3 regions of the Paenibacillus sp. T2-29 genome follow, and region 3 is predicted to be linked to each of the others. Evidence: riboswitches for the same ligand, from Rfam matches in the RefSeq annotation. Region 3 holds a riboswitch; each other region holds the start of a gene.
The links. Region 3 has a riboswitch for cobalamin ahead of cobJ (precorrin-3B C(17)-methyltransferase). Riboswitches for the same ligand answer to the same signal wherever they lie in the genome.
Positions count from the first base shown of each region.

Region 1: it holds a riboswitch for cobalamin, as region 3 does, so the genes downstream of both, ACU1JV_RS06805 (ABC transporter substrate-binding protein) here and cobJ (precorrin-3B C(17)-methyltransferase) in region 3, are expected to answer to the same signal.
Region 2: it holds a riboswitch for cobalamin, as region 3 does, so the genes downstream of both, ACU1JV_RS14145 (ABC transporter substrate-binding protein) here and cobJ (precorrin-3B C(17)-methyltransferase) in region 3, are expected to answer to the same signal.

Region 1 is NZ_JBREVE010000002.1:233,584-241,734, reverse strand. Features, by position in the region: gene ACU1JV_RS06825 (lipoate--protein ligase) at 1-584, opposite strand, end outside; gene cobD (threonine-phosphate decarboxylase CobD) at 744-1,844, shown strand; gene cbiB (adenosylcobinamide-phosphate synthase CbiB) at 1,834-2,805, shown strand; gene ACU1JV_RS06810 (histidine phosphatase family protein) at 2,820-3,572, shown strand; cobalamin riboswitch at 3,669-3,883, shown strand; gene ACU1JV_RS06805 (ABC transporter substrate-binding protein) at 4,092-5,099, shown strand; gene ACU1JV_RS06800 (FecCD family ABC transporter permease) at 5,096-6,142, shown strand; gene ACU1JV_RS06795 (ABC transporter ATP-binding protein) at 6,139-6,975, shown strand; gene cobT (nicotinate-nucleotide--dimethylbenzimidazole phosphoribosyltransferase) at 7,018-8,088, shown strand; gene cobU (bifunctional adenosylcobinamide kinase/adenosylcobinamide-phosphate guanylyltransferase) at 8,085-8,151, shown strand, end outside.
Region 2 is NZ_JBREVE010000004.1:302,467-310,617, forward strand. Features, by position in the region: gene nikA (nickel ABC transporter substrate-binding protein) at 1-849, opposite strand, end outside; gene ACU1JV_RS14125 (ABC transporter ATP-binding protein) at 992-1,771, opposite strand; gene ACU1JV_RS14130 (ATP-binding cassette domain-containing protein) at 1,768-2,670, opposite strand; gene nikC (nickel transporter permease) at 2,670-3,485, opposite strand; gene nikB (nickel ABC transporter permease) at 3,500-4,429, opposite strand; gene ACU1JV_RS14145 (ABC transporter substrate-binding protein) at 4,445-6,028, opposite strand; cobalamin riboswitch at 6,248-6,451, opposite strand; gene ACU1JV_RS14150 (nucleobase:cation symporter-2 family protein) at 7,219-8,151, opposite strand, start outside.
Region 3 is NZ_JBREVE010000004.1:76,102-84,252, reverse strand. Features, by position in the region: gene ACU1JV_RS13145 (spore germination protein) at 1-194, shown strand, start outside; gene ACU1JV_RS13140 (Ger(x)C family spore germination protein) at 194-1,411, shown strand; gene ACU1JV_RS13135 (hypothetical protein) at 1,404-1,628, shown strand; gene ACU1JV_RS13130 (GerAB/ArcD/ProY family transporter) at 1,672-2,829, shown strand; gene ACU1JV_RS13125 (uroporphyrinogen-III synthase) at 2,931-3,788, shown strand; gene ACU1JV_RS13120 (LOG family protein) at 3,987-4,541, shown strand; cobalamin riboswitch at 4,599-4,784, shown strand; gene cobJ (precorrin-3B C(17)-methyltransferase) at 5,093-6,901, shown strand; gene ACU1JV_RS13110 (sirohydrochlorin chelatase) at 6,994-8,064, shown strand; gene cobK (precorrin-6A reductase) at 8,061-8,151, shown strand, end outside.

The DNA.
Region 1 (8,151 bases), on a different contig from region 3:
ATGGTCATTTCACGGTCCATCAGTTCGCTGATGTTAGCCACGCGACTACGGACAGATTTTGTGCTTTTGGATTTGAATTTCTCGGGATTGGCGTGCAGCGATGCAGCCACATTGTCCAGATTCAAATTGAACATCAATGTACCATGGCTGAACATACGTCCACGTGTGGCAAATTGAGCGTTTCCTGAAATTTTACGTTCTCCGACTTGCAGATCGTTGCGTCCAGTCATTTCGGCTTCTACTCCCATTTGGCGGAGGGCGTCAATCACAGGTTGCGTAAATTTGAGGAAATTATGAAAGGACTCCCCGTTATCCTTGGTAATGAAACTGAAGTTTAAATTACCGAGATCATGATATACAGCCCCGCCGCCGGACAGGCGACGAACGACTTGAATATTGTTGTCTCTCACAAACTCAGCGTTGATTTCTTCAACGGTGTTTTGATGCTTGCCTATAATAATAGAAGGCTGATTAATGTAAAACAGCAGATAGCTGTCGTCCAGCGGTAGATGCTTGAGCGCGTATTCCTCAATAGCAAGATTAATAGCTGGATCGTGTATGCCCTGGTTGTCGATGAACAGCATGTCCATTCCTCCGTATATAAACTGTGTAATTTATGTGTGCCTCCCTCTATTGTAACCCAAGTGAGCCATGTACAAAAGCTCATTTGCATTGACGGGACGCAAAAAGCAGCCTCATAATGGATCTAAATGATTGGAAACGGCCGGAAAGGATGAGAGGCAATGATAGAGGTTTACGGTCATGGGGGGGACAGGGAGACGGCTGCCGCGACATTTGGTGGAGCTGCTGCGGATTTTGTGGATTTTAGTGCAAATATTAATCCGCTCGGTCCGCCACCGGAGGTGCTTGAGGCACTGCAAAGCTCATTGGACACGGTGATTCGCTATCCAGACCCTGGACACCGCCATTTTAAAAATATGCTGGCACGGCGGCTGCAGGTTCCACCCGAGTCGCTAAGCATCGGTAACGGCGCGGCTGAAAGCATGGCGCTCTTGCTATTAGGGCTGGCTCCCAAGCGTGTGGGTACAGTGGAGCCGTGTTTTTCGGAATATGCCGAGCTGGCTGGCAAATTCGGAGCCGAGATCCATCGGGTATACGGGAAGGCTTCGCTTCAATGGAAGGCAGACGTGGAGGACATCCTTCAGCTCATGGAGCAGGTAGATGTATTGTTCCTTGGGCAGCCGAATAATCCAAACGGTGTACAATATGGTGAGCAGGAGCTATATGAACTAGCAGAGGCGGCTGGCAGAACGGGTACTGTGCTGGTGGTGGATGAAGCCTTTATTGATTTTATCCCACTGGAACGGCAAATCTCATTATTGCCTGTGCTGGATCGCTATCCTCATGTGATTTTGCTCCGATCGATGACCAAATTTTATGCCATTCCTGGCTTACGATTGGGCTATGCGATTGCTCATCCGGACTATATCCGGCAAATGACGGCCAAACAGGTGACCTGGAGCGTTAATGGACTGGCGTTGCTGGCTGGAGAGGCGTGTTTGAGAAGTGGGCAAGCTTATGAGCGCCGCACACAGGAACTGATTGCTACGGAGCGCAGTCGCTTACTGACTGCCTTGGCGGAATGGGGCTGTGGTGTCGTTCCCGGCGAAGCCAATTACGTGCTAGCAAGGGCGCCGGGAACGTGGAGTGCATCGGCTATTCAGCAGGCGCTTGGACAACGCGGGATTCTTATACGTAGCTGTGCCATGTATCCTGGACTGTCAGCGAGCCATTTTCGAATTGCGGTTAAGGACGCCGAAGCCAACAATATGCTGCTGTCTGCACTGAGTGAAGTGCTGGAGGAGGAGCGGCGTGATAGTTAGTTTGGTTATCATGGCAGCCTATCTGCTGGACAGGCTAATCGGTGATCCGAGATGGTTGCCGCATCCAGTCATCGGGATGGGACATGCCATTTCAGCATTGGAAAAAGCGATTCGCCGTAAGGTCCGCAGTGACCGAGGACTGAAACGTGCGGGCATACTGCTTCCGTTTATTGTGGCTGGGGGTTCCTTTGTGCTTGCCTGGGGGCTGTTGCGTGTGCTTGCCTGGATTCACCCGTGGTTGTCTGTCGTCGTAGAAATTGTTCTGATTGCAACTACGATTGCTTCCAAAGGTCTAAAGGACGCAGGGATGGCAGTATACCGAGCGTTGCAGGCGAATGACCTGACTGCGGCACGTCGGGAGCTAGGCATGATTGTCGGAAGGGATACGCAGCAGCTTGACGAGCCCGAAATTGTGCGCGGTACCGTCGAAACGGTCGCTGAAAATATCGTGGACGCCATTATTTCCCCGCTTTTTTATGCCCTGATCGGGGGAGCACCCTTGGCACTGGCATATCGTGCCGTAAACACCCTCGATTCAATGGTTGGCTACAAAAATGAAAAGTACCTGCATTTAGGCTGGGCCTCGGCACGGCTGGATGATGTAGCTAACTACATTCCGGCTCGCATGACAGCAGTTATGCTAGTGATAGCGTCGTGGTTGTATCGGCTGGATGCTGCAAGAAGCTGGCGGACAATCAAGCGGGATGCCCGTCTGCATCCAAGCCCAAATAGCGGATTTCCCGAATCAGCGGTGGCAGGTGCCCTAGGGATTCGTCTCGGTGGCTATAATGTGTATCACGGCATACGCTCCTTTCGGGCATATATGGGCGAAGGGATACGACCGCTGGAGTCGAAGGATATCCGGCATACGATCCGGCTGATGTTCGCCGTATCCACTATGTTTGTAGGATTGTGTTTGATGGGAGCTGCAGGGTGTTTTGCCTTGGGATGGATGCAGTGAGGAGTGACACGATTTTGAAACAAGATACAGAAGGAAAAAGAGTGCGAGAAAGTGCACCAAGTCCGAACTCACAACAGGTTAGTAAGCCGAATGATGCTAAAGAAGATCTGCAGTGGGACATGGAGCTCGTGCTAGTTCGTCATGGCACGACCTTATGGAATAAGGAACGTCGATATCTGGGACATGCCGACTTGGGTTTGCTGTCGGGAGCAGAGCAGGAGTTAAAGACTTTACAGAAAAAATTGCAAGGACATTCCTTTGCTCGAATCTATTGCAGCGACTTGTTGCGATGTCGCCAGACCTTGCAGATCATTTTGCCGGAGTCAGCATTGACGTCTGAATGTTCCCTCTCTGCTATGCCTCCTATCATGGAACGACGTCTGCGAGAACTTCACTTTGGTGAGTGGGATGGAAAAACGTATGACATGCTTAAGGATGTGGCGTTGTATCGCGCTTGGATTGATGAGCCGCAACAATTCACCCCACCTGGAGGAGAGCCTTGGATTCATTTTGTGAATCGTCTGCGTGAATTCCTAGACTCTCTGTTTGCGTGGCGCATTGCTTTGGAGGTTCAGCCAATGGAGTCGAATGCTGCGCCGCCCTCTGTTTTGATTGTCACGCATGGTGGTGTAATTCGTCAGTTGGCTTGTATGCTTATGCCTGGCCATGATTTTTGGAGTCTGAATCCGAAGCCGGGAGAAGCATTTAGGATTCAGTTAAGGTTGATAGGACCGCACAATTGTATAGCAAGATTGCTTTCTCATTAGGTTAAACAAGGCGAATAAAGCGACTGTTTGGGTTGTAAGCTAACTCTTTTTAACCTATAATCATCAAGTAAAAGAACGGCTTGACTACCACTACATCAAATATCCAGCAGACGAGGTCGGCGCCATGTGAGGAACTTGCTTTCCTTTATTGCGTTGTTAAAAGGGAAGTCGGTGTGAGTCCGACGCGGTCCCGCCACTGTAAATGGAAACATGCTCATTAGCCCTGTTTTATGTGCCGCCAAGCATATGAAAGAATATCAGGACATGCATTTTCCATAAGTCAGGATACCTGCCCGTCCGCCTGTCACCATAATCCTTCGAGGAAAGGATGACGTGTTCGCAGTGACTGTCCATGCGGAAAGAAGCTGCCCGCCTGCGCACGATCTGTGCTAACGTGACCCCTGTGTCCTGATATGAGGATGCGGGGGTTTTTGATAGGAAAAGAAGGCTGGAATGAGAAAATATCGGATGAAGTTCAAGTAACGCTCTTAACGATTTATGTATGAAGGGGTGCAAATCATGGCAGGAAAAAAAATAAAGGTATGGACTACAGGTCTATTGGCGCTGATATTGGCAGTTGGGCTGAGTGCATGTGGCGCAAATGGAAAAAATGCAGAAAATAAAGAGGGCCAAGCTTCTTCACAGCAGCCGGGACAGACCGTAACCGCACAAGTGCCTCCGGGCAAAACGGTTTACCCGCTAACGCTTAAGGATGCAACAGGACAGGAATTTACATTTAAAAAAGCACCGGATAAGATCGTTTCCGTCTCCCCGGCAGAAACCGAGGCGCTGTTCGCTATCGGACTGGATAAGGAAATTGTTGGTGTATCCGACTACTCTGATTACCCGGAGGCAGCTACGAAAAAGCCTAAAATGGGCGGTATTATGAAACCGAACGAAGAGGCGATCATTGCTGCGAACCCGGAAGTTGTTTTTGCAGGGATTTCACTTAGTGAACAGGCTACGACTAAGCTGCGTGACATGGGAATTATGATTTTTAAAACAGAACCGAAAACAGTTGAAGATGTCATAGCTAACATCGAATTGTATGGGAAAATCACCGATCATCAGAAAGAAGCGAGAGCGGTGACTGACAAGATGAGAGCAGATGTAGCAGAAGTGAAAGAAGGAGTTAAAAATATCGGCAAAGGGCAGAAGCTGCGGGTATACGTCGAGTTTTCACCAGGCTGGACAGTGGGTAAAGGCGAGTTTATGGACGAGCTGATTACATTAGCAGGTGGTGAAAATGTAGGTGCTACGCAGAAGGGGTGGTACCAAATCAGTGAGGAAAATATTATAGCTGCAAACCCTGACGTGATTTTGTACAGCAAAAGTGTGAAGGACGACAAAACAGGCCAGACCCTCGGCGATATCATTAAAGCTCGTAGTGGATGGGATCAAATATCGGCTGTTCGTAACCATCGTGTATTTGCCGTGGATGATAATTTGATCAGTCGTCCGGGGCCACGCGTAACGGAAGGGCTCAAGGAAGTGGCTAAGGGCGTGTACCCTGAAATTTTCAAATGAACCGTAGACTGATCGGTTTTGGGGTGACAGGTCTTGTCTTGCTGCTGCTGACGCTGCTACTCTGTCTTGGCATCGGCTCGGTCAGTCTTCCGGTCAGCCAAATCACAGGTATTTTGATCAACCACCTACCGTGGTTAGGTGATACGTTTACACCGGATTGGAATACATCCTCAGAGCAGATCATTTTGAAGGTCAGATTGCCACGGGTGTTACTGGGAATGTTGGTTGGAGCAGCGCTGGCGCTGGCGGGAGCCGGATTTCAGGGTGTGTTGCGTAATCCCTTGGCTGATCCGTATACCCTTGGGGTATCCTCGGGAGCTTCGGTCGGAGCAGCAGTACTGATTTATTGGGGGCTTCAATTTTCATTTGTGGGTATATGGACGCTTCCGCTAGTTGCATTTATAACCGGCATGCTGACGCTGTGGATGGTGTTGACGTTGGCGCGTGAAGGTGGGAAAATTCCGACCCAAAGCCTCATTTTATCAGGTGTGGTGATGCAATTTTTTGGGGGAGCCATTGTTTCTTTTCTGGCAGCCATGTCGAAGGAAACAGTCAATGAAATATTGTACTGGACGATGGGAAGTCTCAGTCTGCGAGGTTGGTCATATACGGGAATTCTTTTACCTTACGTGATCGTTGGGCTGGTGTTTCTATGGAACCGGGCACGGGTGCTGAATATTCTGGCTTTGGGAGAACGTCAAGCGGCTCATATGGGGGTTCATGTAGATGCGACGAAGCTATCTGTCCTGATCATATCTACCTTGCTGACAGCTGCCGCTGTCTCGGTATGTGGAGTCATTGGCTTTGTTGGACTTGTTGTGCCTCATATCATTCGTCTGATGGCAGGTCCCGATTACCGGATGATTGTTCCGTTATCTGCACTGGGTGGAGCTATTTTTATGGCTTGGGCAGATACGGCGGCTCGCACGTTGTTGGCCCCAATGGAAATTCCTCTGGGCGTTATGACGGCCTTTGTTGGGGCACCATTCTTCGCGTATCTCCTGTACCGGAACAAGAAGCTACGCAGGGGGGATCTGTTGTGACCAAACAAAGTGAATTACAGAAGGTGTATGATCGGGCGCTAGAGGTAGCAGGCCTGACCCGTGCTTATGGAAAGTTCCATGTGTTGAAGAATATTAGCTGGAACGTAGACGAAGGAGCTTGGTGGGGGATCATTGGTCCGAATGGGAGTGGAAAATCGACGTTGCTGCATCTGCTTTCTGGCGTAGATCAGCCCACTTCTGGAAGTGTTCATATCTATGGTAAAAAGGTCGGTAGCTACAGCAGAAAAGAGCTTTCCCAACTTGTAGCCGTACTCCAGCAGGAGGGAATTCCTCCAGTGAGATACACCGTCAGAGAAGTTATAGAAATGGGACGGTTTCCTCATCAGGACTGGCTAGGCAGGGAAAAGGGAGTTGATGTGGAGGCGATTACGGATCGGGTCCTAGCGCGATTGAGTCTAACTTCACTGGCCGACAGAACATTGGACCGCTTGAGTGGGGGACAGCGACAGCGTGTAGCATTAGCAAAGGTGATGGTACAGGAGCCACAGGTATTGCTGCTGGACGAACCTACGACCTATCTGGATTTGCGCTATCAGCTTGAATTTATGGAGTTGCTGGCAGAATGGCGCCAAGAAACGGGCGTGACAATCATTGCTGTCCTGCATGATCTTAATTTGGCGGCACAGTTTTGCGATAATTTGCTTGTACTTAAGGATGGAATGGTTGAAGGATTGGGTACTTCATCGGATTTGCTAACAGAGGACCGGATTCGTCGTGTATATGGTGTTGAGCCTGTGATGCTTCCGCATCCCGATAGCGGTGTGCCGCAGCTCTTGCTGCGCAGAAGCGCTGCGTCTACAGCAGACCAATAGGAGAATGGGAACATACTAAAAAAAGAGCAGGGAGTGGAAGATATGAACGACAAGCTGCGTCAGCTGATCGATAGCATTGCCCAGCCGGATGGAGTGGCGGCTTCGGCAGCTTCAGCACATTTGGACCAATTAACGAAGCCACCTGGAAGTCTTGGAAAGCTGGAGAGTTTGGCCATCCAGTTAGCAGGAATTACTGGTGTGGACAAGCCTGAATTTGATCGTAAAACGGTGATGGTCATGGCTGCGGATCATGGTGTGTGTGAAGAGGGAGTTAGCGCCTTTCCAGCTGAGGTTACGCAGCAAATGCTGTATAACATGCTGTCAGGCGGCGCAGCAATTAATGTGCTGGCACGTCATGCGGGCGCTGATGTCCAGGTAGTAGATGTTGGCGTGAATGCGGATGTTTCTCACCCGGATTTGGTGAATCGTAAGGTGCGCATGGGCACTTCGAATATGGCTAAAGGGCCAGCCATGCTGCGTACGGAAGCGGAACAAGCAGTTTTGGCCGGAGCTGAAGCTGTAGCAGAAGCGGTTAAAGGTGGTACACGGCTATTCGTTACTGGAGAGCTGGGCATTGGAAATACGACAGCCAGTGCTGCTGTTGTATGTGCGCTCACCGGGCTTGAGCCGGAAGTTATCGTAGGCCGGGGGACGGGTGTAGATTCGGTGGGTCTTACCCGTAAAATAGCCGTTGTCTGCCGCGCATTGGATGTGAATCAGCCGGATGCCAATGACGCGCTGGACGTGCTGACCAAGGTTGGCGGTCTGGAGATTGCCGCCCTGGCAGGCGTCATCCTCGGCGCAGCCGCACATCGCTGTCCAGTGGTGCTGGACGGCTTTATTTCCGGCGCGGCTGCCCTTGCTGCACGCGCGCTTGCGCCTGCAAGCGCGGCGTACGTGCTTGCTTCGCACGCCTCGGACGAGCGCGGACATTCAGCGGTGCTTCGCCAGCTCAAGCTGGAGCCCATGCTCCATCTGGACATGCGGCTCGGGGAGGGCACGGGCGGTGCGCTGAGCTTGCACCTGATTGATGCGGCGTGCCGCATTATGCGCGAAATGGCGACCTTTGCCGATGCAGGCGTATCGGACGGTCAGGGAGCCGCGCAGCGATGAAGGCGCTCGTGACCGGCGGGGCACGCAGCGGAAAAAGCGGCTTTGCCGAGCGATTATGCATGG
Region 2 (8,151 bases), 230 kb from region 3:
GGACAGCGTAGTAACATACTGATTCGTGTCGCGAAGCTGTTTGAAAGCATCCAGGCTAATAACACCCTCTCCATAAATCAGATCCAGGTCGCCTTTTTCAAAGGCCATTACACGTGTTTCACCATCGGGAATAATTTTGACCGTAATTTTGTCCACCTTCGGTGCAGTACCCCAATAATTCGGATTACGCTTAAAGGTTGCATACTCATCCTGCTTGTATTCATCCAGCATCCAAGGTCCTGTACCTACAGGTTTCTTAATTCCTTTGGACGTATCTCCATCATCCGGGAACCCGGCTTCACCCAAAAACCGGAACGGGCGAACGACAGACAGATCCTGAAGAACCGGGTAGTATGGCTCTTTGAGTGTCATTCGGAACGTTCTGTCATCTACAGCTTCAGTTTTGTCGAGAACGCCTACTATACCAAGCCAGCTATGCGTTTTCTCATTTTTCATAATAGCGTCAAAGTTCTTTTTGACAATCGCCGCATTAAATAGCGTTCCATCGGAAAATTTCACACCTTTACGCAGCTTAAACGTATATGTCTTGCCGTCCTTGGATATGGTCCAAGATTCAGCCAAAGCAGGCTCCAGCTTGCCTCCTTGCTTGTAGCTGACTAACGGCTCATAAATCATGGATTGTGCAAAAAGTTGGGAAGGGTTGTATACGTGAGGATTCATTGTACCAATATCCCGTGGCCACGATAGCGTGATCGACTTTTCATTGGCAGCTCCGTTAGTAGAGGTGGATGCAGGTGTGTTCTCCTGCTTCGCGCAGCCCAGAATAACGGATAATAAGAGGAGTGTCACCAACATAAGGGTGGCAGTCTTGCGGTGTCGAACGGACATCAATGTATTTCCCCTTTTCTATATATGTGATAATGATTATCATAATCATATTTAGAATAGGTACCACATTATATTTTGTCAACAATATTCGGCAAGCAGAGCTATTATTTATTTTGAATTTGTATAATATTAAATTTATGGATTAATCCGCCAATGTTTGAAATAGGGCACGCGTGTATTCATGCTTCAATAGTTCTTCATCCCAATCCTCAAATATTTCCACGATCTCTCCCTGAACCATGACGGCAACACGATCACAGAACGTACGGGTGGACTGAAGATCATGGGTGATAAAAAGATAGGACAGCTGGCGTTCGAGCTGCATTCTTTTGAGCATGTCTAGCACGGAGGACTGGGTTGACGTATCCAAATTGGCGACCGATTCATCGAACAGGATGATTTCTGGTTCAACCGCCAACGCCCGAGCAATGCACACCCGCTGTTTTTGTCCACCGCTTAGCTGCGCAGGGTATTTTCCCAGACTGTCAGCCTCCAACCCTACCGATTCCAGTAAGGAAAGGCAGATATCCAGCGCCCTTACTTTTCGCTCAGGAAAATAGTTACGGATCGGCTCCATCAAAATATCTTGAATGGTCATACGGGGATGCAGTGAAGAGGCCGGGTCCTGCGCAACCAACTGGATTCGTTTGTACAAATGAATATCCTTCATCCTTCTAGTATGTATGGGCTGGTGATCCAGCCAGATTTCCCCTGAAGTCAACGACTCCAGCCCCAGGATACACTGTGCCAGCGTGCTTTTGCCACTTCCGCTTTCTCCAACCAATCCAAGGCATTCTCCCTGTCGTAATTCCAGACTCACTTTCTGTATAGCCTGCTGCTCACTCTGTCTCGTGTTGAACCAGCCTTTTCTCCGTCTGCGGACAGGGTAAGCTTTGGTGACGTTCTTCAATTCCAGTATCACGGTTGCATCCTTCCTTCCGGGGTCATCTCCAGCACCCGATCTGCTATGCGGCTTATCCCCTGACGATCATGTGAAATTAACAAAATCGTGAGATCGAAATCTTCCCTCAACTGTAGAAGCAAGGCCAGAACCTTGTCGCGGTTAATAACATCCAGCGCTGTAGTAGGCTCGTCGGCAATAAAGAGGCGCGGACCAGAGCTTAACATTGCAGCCAGCAGTACCCTTTGGCACATACCTCCGCTTAGTTCAAAAGGATATGATGACAGAATATGCTCAGGATCGGCAAAACCGACCTTGCGGAGCAGAGAACACAAATAGGCTTCCTGCCCTGGAATAGTACGGCCTCCAGCCAGCTCTGTGACACGATTTAGCATCAGCCGCATCCGTGACAGCACACCCTGGGGCTGCGATGCAGTGTGGGACGGGGCAGCATCAGCTTGCCCCAGCTCCTTCTGGGCGCGCATCAGGCGCCCCCCGTTCAGTCTAAGCGTATCCGTCAGCTGGGCGCGGACGGTACGGATCGGATTCAGCCCGCTCAGCGATTGCTGAATGAGCAGGGCAATTTCCTCACGGCGCAGTCTTTGCCAGCGCTGTTCATGGAACGGGATAATGTCTTCCCCGTTATAGTAGATGCACCCTTGCGCAACACCAACACCGGGGTCCAGCATACCCGCGATTGCGTGTGCGGTCAGGCTTTTGCCGCATCCACTTGGCCCAGTCAAGGCTACAATTTCCCCTGGGTAGACGGAAAAGTTCACATCCCGTAATAGCGGTTTGCTTTCGCTTCCGCTGGCTCTTACACCTGTACGGCAAATCTCCAAATGTTCCACGTGTAACAACGGTTTTTGCATGTATGCTTGCTCTATGTCCTTTCGCCCCGTGACTGGTCGCTCCCCCACTATTTCGCCGCCTCCTTTTCTGAAAAATGATCACCCAGAAGCTGGCAGGCAAGCACAAATAGCATAATCGCCAAACCCGGGAAGATCATAACATGCGGAGCCACCTGAAAATACGAGGTTGCATCATGCAGCATCACACCCCACTCTGGCTTGGGCGGCTGTACACCCAGTCCAAGAAAGGAGAGCCCAGCGATCATTAACACCACGCGTCCGATATCCCATACCGTATAAACCAACAATTGCGGCCATACTTGTGGCAATACATAACGCCTTAGTATGCGCACGTGTGAATTACCGGACAAACGGGCATACCGTACATAGTCCTCCTGGCAAGCTTTTTGAACCAAACTACGGATATAGCGGACATAGCCCGCCCACCGTACCGCAATAATCGCTAAGGTCATGTTGACGAAACCCGGCCCCAAAATACCCACAATCGCTACCGTTAAAATAATATCAGGAAAAGCCAGTACGCCGTCGATTCCCCGCATAATCAGCTGATCCACGCGTCCTCGCACATAACCAATGAGCATGCCTGTAGGCAGACTAATACACAGCGTTGCTACCGTAATCGCACACGCGATTAGCACGCTCGACCGAATTCCGTAAATGAGCCGTGACAGCACATCCCGACCCAGATGATCCGTACCGAAAGGATATTTGCGGCTGGGTGGTGCCAAACGGTTCAGAAGGTCCACATGCAGAGGATCATGAGGGGCGGCCCATGGAGCCAGCAATCCGAGCAGCACGATCAGGCCAAACAGTGCGCCCCCTGTCAGCAAGCTTCCTCTAAAGGAAAGCCGTATCTTTTTCATTTTCAGCTTCCCCCTTAACGCAAACGCAGCCTTGGATCTATCACCGTCTGGACCACATCCACCAAACACTGAACACCTACAATTAAAAATGCGGCAAACATAACATATCCCTGAATCACCGGGTAATCCCGCTGCGTAATTGCATCTATAAAATACTTGCCCAACCCTGGCCATGAAAAAATGGTCTCTACGATGACGTTACCTGCCAGCATAAATGATAGATTCGTACCTAACAGCGTAATCATTGGCAGAACGGCATGTTTAAATAGCTCAAAAAAGAGAATATGCATACGGGAAAAACCGCGAGCCCTCGCTGCCTTCACAAAATTGCGGTCACTCAGCTCCAGCATTTGAGCGCGCAATACACGAGCTTGCACCGTTCCCAATCCTGCACCAAGCGTCAGCGCTGGGAGTACTAAATGTGTCCAGTCCTCCCTTCCCATGGATGGGAGCCAGCCCAAGCGAACGGAAAATAGATAGATTAGCAGAAAACCAAGCCAAAAAGAAGGGATCGACGATCCCAGCAAAGCGAACAGCCTGCCCAGACGATCTAGTGGACCGCTGACTTTTAGCGAGGCAGCCAGCCCCATCCCAAGCGTAAGCACCGTCATGACGGCAAAGCCCGCCAAAGCTAGCTCCACTGTAGCGGGAAGTCTGCTCCACAGTTCGTTTAGCACCGACTCCTTGGACACATATGAGGTTCCCCAATGTCCCGTGAACACATCCCGCAGCCAGTTCACATATTGAATATGAAGCGGCTCATTCAAGCCCAGTTCGTTTCGCAGCGCGGTCAGCGCCTCCCCAGAAGCAGGAACATTATGCGCGGTGAGTAAAATGAGGGCAGGGTCACCAGGGGCCAGCCTCATCAGTACAAAAGTCAGCGTGGATACAACGAATACAATGATGGGCAGCTGCGCCACACGTTCCAGTATAAAACGAATCATAGGATACGTAGCCCGTTATTCCGCAATATCAGATTGCGCTGTAATGTAGTAATACTCGATCGGATGCGGCGTAAAGCCCTCTACCCCTTTTTTCACGCCAAACACATTGTCAGGGTGTACAATGAACGACTGCGGCAAGTCTGTATTGATGATATCCAGCGCTTGCAGTGTTACCGCATTACGCTGTGCGGTATCCTTTGCCAACTTCAGGCTGTGAAGAATATCCTCCAGCGGTTTGGAAGCATAACGGCTTACATTAGCTTCACTTGTAGAGGAGTAGAACATGTCCATAAAATACTGCGGTTCTCCTGTATGGGCCGTGAGCATGCTGTACATAGCAAAATCCCAATCGTTTTTGGTCAACGCCTCGTCGATATTTTCCACCTTGCGAATCTTGACCTGGATTCCCTCATTCAGCAACTGGCTCTGAATAACCTCAGCCATGACGGATAGCTCCGGACGCTGAGGGAAGGTCAGCAGCGTAACCTCGAATGGCTTGCCCTGCTTGGACCATGTGCCTTGGGCATCCTTCTGCCAGCCATCCTTCGTCAACAACTGCTCTGTCGTTCCGTTCAATGCTTTACGCTCAATCTTACCGAAGGGAAGAATACTCGGAAACGGGCTGCTTGCTTCCGTACCGAAGCCCCTCATGACGGCGCTCACAATGGATGCGCGCGGAATCAGACTGTCCACCACCTTACGGTTGGTCGCATCCTTGAACACAGGCGATTCCATGTTGTACACAATCATATGGGTACGCAAGGACGGAGCCGACAGCACTTGTAGCTTGTCGTTCTTTTTTAGTACCTCTGCGTTATCTACCGGAATATCCGTCGCTACATCCACCTCACCGGATTGTAACGCCATCAGGCGCGAATTACCGTCCGTAATGAATTCCATCGTTGCTTCAGCCAGTCGTGCCTTTTCGCCCCAATATCCGTCATAACGCTCTACGACCAAGGATTGATCCTTGTTAAAGGCTTTGATTTTAAAAGCACCTGTCATTGCAGGGTAGCTCTGCTCATCTTTCATGGATGCCACATCCAGCACGATCGTTGACGGATCAGCCAGATTGGATGCCAGCGCTGCATTCGGCTGGTTTGTCGTGATTTTCAGCGTCAGCGGGCCATTTACATCAATGGACTTCACATCCAGTAAATCCTTCGCCAGGTGACTTTTCTCGATAGAGCGCAGCAAAGATGCTTTTACGCTTGCTGCATCCATACTCTTTCCATCATGAAAAGTGACCCTATCCTGCAAGCTGAACGTCCACACGTTAGGACTGTCGTGCTTCCATTCCTTGGCTAGCCAAGCCACAGGCTCCAACTTTTCATTCAAACGAATGAGTGTCTCACCGGCACCGGAACGCATCACATCCCAGCTATTGTCTCCATGCGGATCGACGCCTGACGGTTTCCACGTATACGCCATCACCAGCTTTTTACCTGCTGGAGTCTGTTGTGCAGGCGTATTCTCACCCTTGCCTGAGCTATCCTCCGTCTTCGTGGCTGTGCCGCATCCCGAAAGAGCCATAATTGCCATCAGCAGCAGCAATCCTGTACATATGAACCATGAACGCCTATTACGATTGCCTATCATCCCACATGTCCTCCTCTATCTTGTAAAATATCGTATAAACCTAACGCAAAACGCGAAAAAAGCATTCCCAACCACTTGACCAGCAGTCAGAAATGCTTTCATTATAAAATGTCAAAACTCACCTCAAAGCCAACTCCAAAAACATAGAAGGGATCAGATCGGTTTCAGACATTCCGTATGCAGCACGCCTAACCACCTCCCCAGCATCCCGTGGGTCTGACAGTGATGTCAAAACAGGCAGGTCTCCTGACTCCAGGCTTATCTTTCAGGCCTTCCCGGTTCCTCACAGTTCCAGTGGCTATTCTGAAAGCTCCAGCAGTACCCTGCTGATGCCTGTATACAGTGGCGGGTCCGTGTCGGAATCTACCGAACTTCCCTTTTAAGTGAACACGCTCAACAACTATCTACATCGTCTCAACAAAACCTCGTACATAGAGTTGTCCCGTTCACACCTGTTTTCTTCCTTTATTCCTTTTTATTACGATTTAGGATTATCTTATTTTGTTGCTACTGGCTTGTCAACAAATGTTGCGTAATAATTTAAATTTGAACGATATAGTGTGAATCAAGACCATGGCTCTTCATTGCTTGCGCGCAATTGAGGGTATGTCTTAACGTTGCGTGCACGCAATTCACGTGCTAAAATTAGGTATAGAGATACCCACCGTATCCGTATACTAAAAAGAGCCTTCGCCGCTCCAACGGCAAAGACTCTTAGGACTTGAAGGGCTGTGGATCACCACGGCGCGCTAAATGCTTAGCTAAACCCACCGTTAGGCGCCTAACCTAATTACGCGGTGGGTTTTCGCTTGTTCCGAAATTTCCGACGCAGCCATCGATAAAGCTTACGAATACTAAACACCAGGCTTAGTAACGTAACCATCCAACGTAGCACATCGTAGCACGACACAAGGTTGACCATCGGCTTCACCCCCTTTCGGGAAGCTGCGCCATGGTCGGAAAACATCCACCACTATTCAAAGTCCATAAGGTAGATTATACCACTCCTTCACCTACTACTCTAGCAAACTTTTCTAGTAGGTTCTCAATCCCCCATTTTCATACAAGAAGGGTGTTTATCAATAACTTCATGCTGCTTAATAAATAACTAGTTCTGGATAACCCCATGCCAAACAGCCGGAAAAGAGGCTACCCCCTCTCTCCGGCTGTTTTGGTTTATTTCCTATTCATCAAACCTTCTGTGGAACCTCCGAGACATTTACACCTTTGACCGATTCACCCTGTTTTCTTGCCAAAACGATGTTCAAGACAATTGCCGTAATCGAGCCCGATACAATACCATTTTGCAGCAGCATTTTGGCAAAGCTAGGCAGTTGGTCAAACATTTGCGGCAGAACAGCTGAGCCTAGGCCTACAGCAATACTGCATGCTGCGATCAGCAGATTGCTTTCCTTCCGCAGATCTACTTCTGACAAAATAGACATACCTGATGCAGCAACCGAACCAAACATGACGATCATCGCCCCACCCAGCACAGCGTTAGGAATCACTGTCGTCAAAGCAGCCAGCTTAGGCAGCAAACCGAGAACGACCATAATGCCGCCCGCAGCAAAAATAACGTTACGCGATTTGACGCGAGTCAGCGAGATCAGACCCACATTTTGCGAGAAGGCCGTGTAAGGGAACGCATTAAAAATACCGCCCAGCATAATCGCAAGCCCCTCCGAACGAAGTCCATTGACGATTTGCTTTTGTTCCACCTTCTGATCAATCGCTTTACCTACTGCCAGATAAACCCCCGTAGACTCGACCATGCTGACAATATTGACGATAATCATCGTGCATACCGCCATAATGCTAAATTCTGGCTTGCCAAAATAAAACGGCTGCGCAATACTCACCCATGAAGCATCCGCTACGGGAGCAAAATGCACCATTCCCATCGCATAGGCGACTACAGTACCTGCGAACAGACCAATAAGCACGGAAATCGAGCGTAAAAAGCCCTTAGCTACTCGATTGACAAGCAGAATAACCAGTAGTGTAACCAGTGCCAGCAGCAAATTACGCGGCTGTCCAAAATCCGCGCTGCCCTGACCACCCGCTACATTGTTCATCGCTACCGGAATAAGGGATAGACCGATAATCGTAACGACCGAGCC
Region 3 (8,151 bases):
TAACCAAGCTAACATCGTTTGGTGTTCCTTATATGAGTGGATATAGCCCGTACAACCATATGGATCAAAAGGATATTATCGTCCGTGCACCTTGGTGGAAATTGACCAAACGTCCTTCATGGATTGGTAAAGACAACAACAAACGAGCGAAGAAAGAGATGAATGGATCGCCTAAAACCGAGGAGGGATGGTGATGAAGCCCACATCGAATACACAGCAAATGCGTAAAGCAGCTGTACTCTGTTGTCTACTGCTTTGTTCTGTTCTTTTGGGAGGATGTTGGGATCGTCGTGAAGTGAATGATGTGGCCTTTGTGATGGGTACCGGGCTTGATAAGGAAGGCGATCAATACCGGGTAACGATGCAAATTGCTCTGCCCGGACAGCTCGGATCTTCGGGCAGCACAGGAGGAGGGGGAGGTACAAGTGGTACGAAGTCCTACTACCTGGAGTCCAAAACAGGTCCAAGCTTTCGGGGAGCAAGTACTGAGGAACAGCGAGAGGTTTCGCGGACGCTGAATTATTCTCATCGACGGGTGCTGCTGCTCGGGGAGACGCTGGCACGAGAAGGGATTAACAAAATGATGGATGTCATTGCACGTATTCCGCAGAACCGCCTGTCTTCCCTTGTTGTTATCACAAAGGGGTCAGCGATGGAAATGCTTCAGGCAGATGCTCCGATTGAGCAATATCCAGCGGAAATGGTGCGTGAGCTTAACTTTTCCTATATGAAGAACCCTCGTTCCGTTAAATTGCTGATGAATTCCGTCCTGCTGGAAGGCATTGATCCGGTAGTGCCGGTAATGTCTCTGGTGAAGAATGGGCCTGATAGTCTTAAAGACAAGAAGACAAATATTCAGGTCGATGGACTGGCTGTCTTTCGACAAGACAGGTTAACAGGGGTTATTGATAATCACCTCAGCCGGTTTCTACTGTTGGGTATGGAGCAAGCCAAGGAAACAGAAATTTTTATCCCCCCTCCCAAAGGTAGAGGTTACATATCTGTGCATCTCATCGAAAATAAAGTCCATATCAAGCCCTTTATTCGGGGGAACGAAATTCGAATGACTATTCATATGAACTGCAATGGGAATGTGAAGGAAAATGAGACGAGCTTCGATATTTCCAGAGAGGAAAATTTGAAGTGGCTGGAGCAGCAGACGGTCGAGGAAATCAAGAGGGAGCTGGGAGAGGCCGTCAAGGAAATCCAGCAAAAGTATCATTCAGACGTGCTTGGCTTGGGCCGGGCTATAATTACGAATCACCCGGATGAGTGGAAACGGATTAAACCTCAGTGGGAGCAATTGTATCCCAAGGTGGAGGTCACCATAGATCCGGTCGTCCATATTGAGAATATCGGTGCGGTCACCAAACCATTCGGGGTCAAAAAGGAGCAAATCCAGAATGAATAAAGTATTTCTATTACCTTTATTGCTGGCTATGCTCTTCATGTATCTGATTGACCGTAAACGTATTAGCAATGCACCTGCCGTCAATCGCTGGGTCTCCCGCGTACTGTATGTCATTAGCATTGGTATCTGGATTTACGGCACATCGACGAAGAGCACTGTTTATGTGGCTACTTGGCTGACCCGATTTATTGACATGTGGCTCCCCACCGCGTTGTAAATCGTGTAATGGATGCCTGCGGGAAAAAGGAGGATGTACCTGCATGAAACAGTTCACAACCAGACAAATTGTGCTGCTTGGTATATTAATGGAGGTCGGTATTACTCTTATACATGCTCCAGCGCAGGCAGCAGATCACGCGAATCAGCATGCCTACTGGACCTGTGTAATTGCGGCTATTGTGCTATGCTTGCCGATTTGGGCGATGTTGAGACTCAAGCGGCGCTTTCCTGATCAGGATCTGATGCAGGCGATGGTAAGCTCTCACCCTGTGCTGGGGCGTTTACTGCTTGCAATTTACCTTATTTTATTCCTGATCATTTTTGCGCGGGATTTGAGGATTATTACCGATCTGGTGGAGGTGGTGCTTTTGCCGCTGACTCCGATTGTGGTCGTATCTCTTATTGTGCTATTGACTATGGTATTTATGGTTAAAGGTGGAATGAGTACACTCATCAATATGACCGAGATTTTTGTCCCGTTGTTGATTGTGACGCTGTTGACTATGCCGCTTTTTTTTGGAGGTAATATGGATTTTTCAATGCTGAGACCCTATTTACATCCGGAGGTAGATGGAGTGATCAAGGGTAGCTGGCGCATGCTCGGATATATGGCCGATATCATGATCGTTCCCTTTGTGATTTCTGGGAAGAGCTATAATGGACGTAGTGCATGGTTTGGGCATTTACTCGGAACCGCTATTCTGATCATGCTGGTGTTGCTGTCGGAGTTAGTGATTGGAGTTCCTATCTTGTCACGACTGTTTTATCCATCGTATGAACTGGTGCGTCAGTTGCAGCTAACGGACTTCCTGGATCGGTTCGACTTGTTCGTGGCAGCACTGACCGTACCCACCTTTCTTACGAAGATTGGAGTTGATCTGTACGTTACCAGTTTGGCGGTAAAGCGTATGTTTGCCCATGTCTGGGGGAGTCTGATGGTTTGGCCCGTAGGTTTGTTAGGTTATGTCTGTTCGTTTATGCTGTTCTCCAATATCGTACAAATTTATGATTTTAGCCGGGAATGGACTGCGGTGATGGTCATTTTTTTTGTATTCATGCCCTTCTTGCTGTGGATGTTGCTACGGCCCAAATTTAAAGGGAGTGGCAACGATGATAAGTCCTCATCTGGTAGGGAGAGGGATAGAAGTGATCAGAAAGAAGGCCAGCAGGAAAGCGAAACAGGACACACCCACTTATAAGATTACTATATTTATCGAAAAAGTAATTCTTATTTGTGTTTTGCCTCTCTGATTGTATACTTGGTAGAAAGAAATATGACTTCTACAAGGGAGGCAACAGCATGGCACAACGCATGGCAGGTAAGAGAGTCGCTCTTGCCGGTCCCCGTAAAGCAGAAGAAATGGCACTGCTAGTTATGAAGATGGGGGGCGAGCCAGTAGAGCGTCCGGCCCAGGGGACTGTTTTTCTAGATGATATCGAGCTGCGCAACGCTGTTGTATCATGGGTGAAGAACCCTCCGGACTGGTACATCTTCACGACCGGTATGGGACTGGATGCTCTGTTCGATATGGCGGAGGATATGGGCGTGGCCGAGCAGATTATAGAGCTGCTGCAATCCTCCAACATTGCAGCACGGGGCTACAAGACGGTCAATGGACTCAAAAAGCGTGGCTTTACGCCAGCAGTACGGGACGAGGACGGAAGTTTGATCGGATTGACACGGGCCTTTGCCCCATATGATCTGAAGGGGAAGGAAGTGCTGTTGCAACTGCATGGAGACCCGGCCCCCCGGTTGGTAGAGTGGCTGGATGAGCAGGGCGCAGTGACCCGCCAAGTACTTCCTTATAAGCATATCCCACCTGAAGAAGCAAAATTGCAGGCGTTACTAGATGATGTTATAAACCGTACGATTGATGCCGTTACGTTCACGAGTGGCCCGCAAATCCGATTTTTGGCCCAATATGCCAGAGAGCAAAATCGATTTGAGGATTTACTGGAAGCTTTTCGTGAAGATGTAATTGCTGTATCGGTGGGCAAGGTGACCGCACAATCCATTTTGGAAGAAGGGATTGAACGAATCGTGTTTCCAACTGAAGAGCGCATGGGTGCGATGATGGTGGAGCTGGGCAAATATTTTGAACATAGTGATTCGGTGCATGGCTGTGGTCTGAAAAGCGTGAACGGTCATTTGAAATGAGCTAGAAATGATAATGCAGTAAGCTAAAATGAACTTATATTTACTAATAAAGCGTAAAATAGAGATAAGGGCCTACGAGGTCTTTATCTTTTTTTGTTGGACATGCATCGACAAAGTTTTTTGTTATAGCGAAAATATTTATCTAATATAATGAATAAGTTTCGATGCATGATATTGAGGACAGGAGCTGAGACGTTTATGAATTCTATTTGTGTATTTGCAGGGTCCAGACCTGGACATTCATCGGTATATGTTGAGGCCGCAGGCAAGCTGGGTGAAGCTATGGCTCGCCAGCATATCCGTCTAATTTATGGTGGCTCCAGCAGGGGGCTGATGGGTAAGGTGGCGGATGAACTACTGGCGGGTGACGGTCAGGTCACCGGCATTATGCCCATCCTATTATTCGATGCAGAGATCATTCATCGGGGAGTTACCGAGTTTATTGAGGTAGCAAGCATGCATGAACGTAAAGCGGCGATGAGCGAGATGGCCGATGCGTTTATAGCCCTTCCGGGTGGGTTGGGAACCTTTGAGGAGTTGTTCGAGGTATTGTGCTGGGCGCAAATTGGCATACATCGCAAGCCCATTGGGCTGCTGAATGTGAATGGATATTTTGACCCGTTGATAGAAATGGTACGTCATAGCGTGCAGGAAGGGTTTACCGGAGCTGATCATCCAGCACTACTGAGTATCTCTGCGGACCCGGATGAATTGCTGCATATGCTGAAAAATAAGGCAGAGAACTTGAAATAAAGCTTTTTTCGTGCTTGCACAACTGATTGAGGCAAGGTTATGATAAGACCCATAATCAAATAGCGGACAGACAAGGTGCCTTTGCGGTTGAGCAAAGGGTAACAGGGAATCGGGTGCAAGTCCCGAGCGGTCCCGCCACTGTAAGGAAGAGGATTCTTTTAAATGGTCACTCGTACAAAACGGGGAAGACGAAAGAATCCGTTGATGCCAAGCCAGGAGACCTACCTTGATCTGTATGCACCGTTAACCTTCGCGGAGAGGATGGGTGTACGAAATCAGGAAATCAGGCACACGTTGCTTTTTCCATGTTGGTTACAGGCTTGCGTGGATATGAACGTGTAGCAGCGTTTGAAGCGCAAACAAAACAGATGGAAAACAACGGCAGATTGGAGGAAGACAAGACTGTCCTCTTACGCTGTTTCGTCTGATGAGAGAGATACGTACATAGGAACCCCATCCGGGCAGGATGGGGTTTTTTCGAGTTACAGGATGCCACAAATTATTGAAATAGATAGTATAGCTGCCCTGAAAAGGATGATAGGAGGAGCACGATGAGCCCATTAGGAAAATTGCTGGTGATTGGATTTGGACCAGGAGATATGGAACATATCACAAAACGTGCGTTGGATGCGCTGGCCGAAAGTGAGGTCATTATCGGCTACAATACCTACGTTGATTTGATCCGTCCGTTGTTGAACGGACAGGAGATTGTACGCACAGGGATGACAGAGGAAGTGAGCCGTGCGCAGGAGGCGGTTCGCCAAGCAGAGATGGGCAAGAAGGTAGCCGTCATTTCCAGTGGAGATGCTGGGGTCTATGGCATGGCAGGTCTGGTGTACGAAGTGCTGATGCAAAAAGGCTGGCGTCGCGAGGACGGGGTTGAGGTGGAGGTTGTGCCGGGGATCTCGGCTATTCAATCCTGTGCTTCGTTGTTGGGAGCGCCAGTTATGCATGATGCTTGCACGATCAGTCTGAGTGATCATCTGACCCCGTGGGAAACAATCGTGAAGCGTGTAGAAGCTGCGGCTTCGGCTGATTTTGTGATTGCATTATACAACCCGCGTAGTGGTCGGCGTACCCGCCAGATTGTGGAGACGCAGTCCATTTTGCTTCGTTACCGTGATCCGCAGACTCCGGTTGGGCTGGTGAAGAGTGCTTATCGTGAACGTCAGCAGGTTATTGTGACGACGCTGGAAGATATGCTGAACCATGATATCGGGATGCTGACGACCGTAATCATCGGCAATTCCTCGACGACAGTGTATGACGGCTTAATCGTGACTCCACGCGGCTATCAGCGTAAATACACGCTGGACGCGACCGAACAGGTGCTCAAACCGCATCAGCGGCTTCGCACGGAAGCGGAGCCGTGGTCGCTGGGCGCGCAAGAGGATCGCGCGCTGGATGCACCGCAGGGAGGCGGAGCTCTGACTGCGCCTACCGGGCCTTCCGCGAGCGGTGCTGCGGTTGCCACGCAGGCACGCCCGCAAGCGATGGCTGCTGTACAGGTGCCGCCTGCGAAGCAAACCGGGGCGACCCCAGCATCGCTGGCAGCAGAGGCGCTCGGTCGTCTTGCTGTTGGCGGCAAGCTGCCAGGCGAAGCCAACGCTCGCTGGAGCGGGCAAGCGCCTACCGCCCAGAGCGCCGTTGGAACGGCAGCAGGGGCCGGAGCAGGAGCTGCGGCTGCGAAGGCGTCAGGCGGCTTTGGCAAGCCTGCGCTGTTTGAGGTGGGGGTTTCCCCTGGCGTGGGAAACAAGAAGTTCACTGCTCGGCAGATGGCACTGCTCGCCGAGGTAGCGGGTGATGATGGCGAGCTGGAATACACGCCAGATCATCAGATCGTGCTGCGCGTGCCGTGCCTAGACCCTGAGGAACTGGTCGGTCGGCTGCGGGATGAACGATTCATTGTCATGCCGCTCGGCGATGTGTTTAAGGTCAAGGCGTGCGACTTCTGCAATATGGAGAAAGATGACGCTGTGCCTGTGGCTGAGCACCTACAGGTTGTACTCGGCGGATTACAGGCACCCAAGGAAACGAGCATTGCTTTGAACGGATGCGGCATGGCCTGCTATGGAGCGGTGCTGGAGGATATCGGAATTGTCTACCGCAAGGGAGGATATGATCTTTTCCTCGGCGGCAAAAAATTTGGCCGTAATGCTCATGCCGCTCAGCCCGTAGCGGAAGGGATTCCAGGTGATCAGATTACGGACATCGTGGAGAATATTATCGCTGAATACAAGGAAAAAGGGCATCCGAACGAGCGTTTTCATAAGTTTTTCAAACGTGTAGGCATCGTTGCGGGTTTCCGGCATGAAGATTCACCGGCAACAGTAGAAGTGAACGCGGTTTGTGGTGATTAATAGGTTTGTAGGCTTGATGAACCGGATACAAGCATATATATAAAATAGGGCGTATGTAGACTATCCCTATAAATGAGGAGGAACAAACAGCAGTGGATGCAATATTGTTGGTTGGACATGGAAGTCGGGACCCAGAGGGTAATCAGGAACTACTGGAATTTGCACAGGCGGTGGCAGATCGGGCGCCAGGTACGTGTGTAGAGACCTGTTTCCTAGAGTTGGCACGCCCTAGTATTGCCGAAGGAGTACAGGCGTGTGTGGAGAAAGGGGCGACACGTGTCGTTCTTATTCCGATTATTTTGTTCGCAGCAGTGCACGCCAAAATTGATATCCCGATGGCTATTGATCGGGCAAAGACAAAATATCCGCAGGTGGAATTTGTATACGGACGCCCGATTGGCGTTCACGAGAAAATCGTTAGCATACTGCTGGACCGCTTGAAAGAGACCCGTCCGGTTGCCGTTCCAGCGGGGATGCATAGCACGGTGGAGGCATCTGCCGAGGTATCCAACGAAGAGACAGCGGTACTTGTATTAGGACGCGGAAGTAGCGATCCAGATGCGAACAGTGACTTTTTCAAAATCACCCGTATGCTGTGGGAGAAGCTTTCTTATACATGGATAGAAAGCAGCTTTATCGGTGTGACGCAGCCTTCTTTTCCCGATGGCTTGGAGCGTTGTGTACGATTGGGGGCCAAAAAGATTATCGTGCTTCCGTATTTTCTGTTCACGGGGGTGCTGATTAAGCGCATCGAAGAAATGACCCAGGAATTTGCTGAGGCTCACCCTGCATTACAAGTGGAAATGGGCGGATATTTTGGCTTCCATCCTCAATTGGTTGAGCTGGTGCTGGAGCGAGCTAATGAAGGCTTGTTCGGTAAGGTTACGGCTAATTGTGATAACTGCCAGTTCCGTCTGGAAGCCCAGGAGCATCACCATCATCACCACGACCACGACCACCATCACCAGCATGATCACGATAACGACCACGACCATCATCACGATCATGATCACCATGCACGTGAGCATGATCATCATCACGAGCACCATACACATCATCACGCTCACGATCATGTCCATGCTCACAGCCATAATGACCATGATCACGATCATTCACATACGCCGTCTGTAGTGAACGTAACCGGGCAGGTGAATGGCTCATGATTTTCATGCTGTGTGGAACGAGCGATGCACGGGAATTGGCGCTGCAAATTCGTGACATTGGCTTTAATGTATTGACTTCGGTCGTAA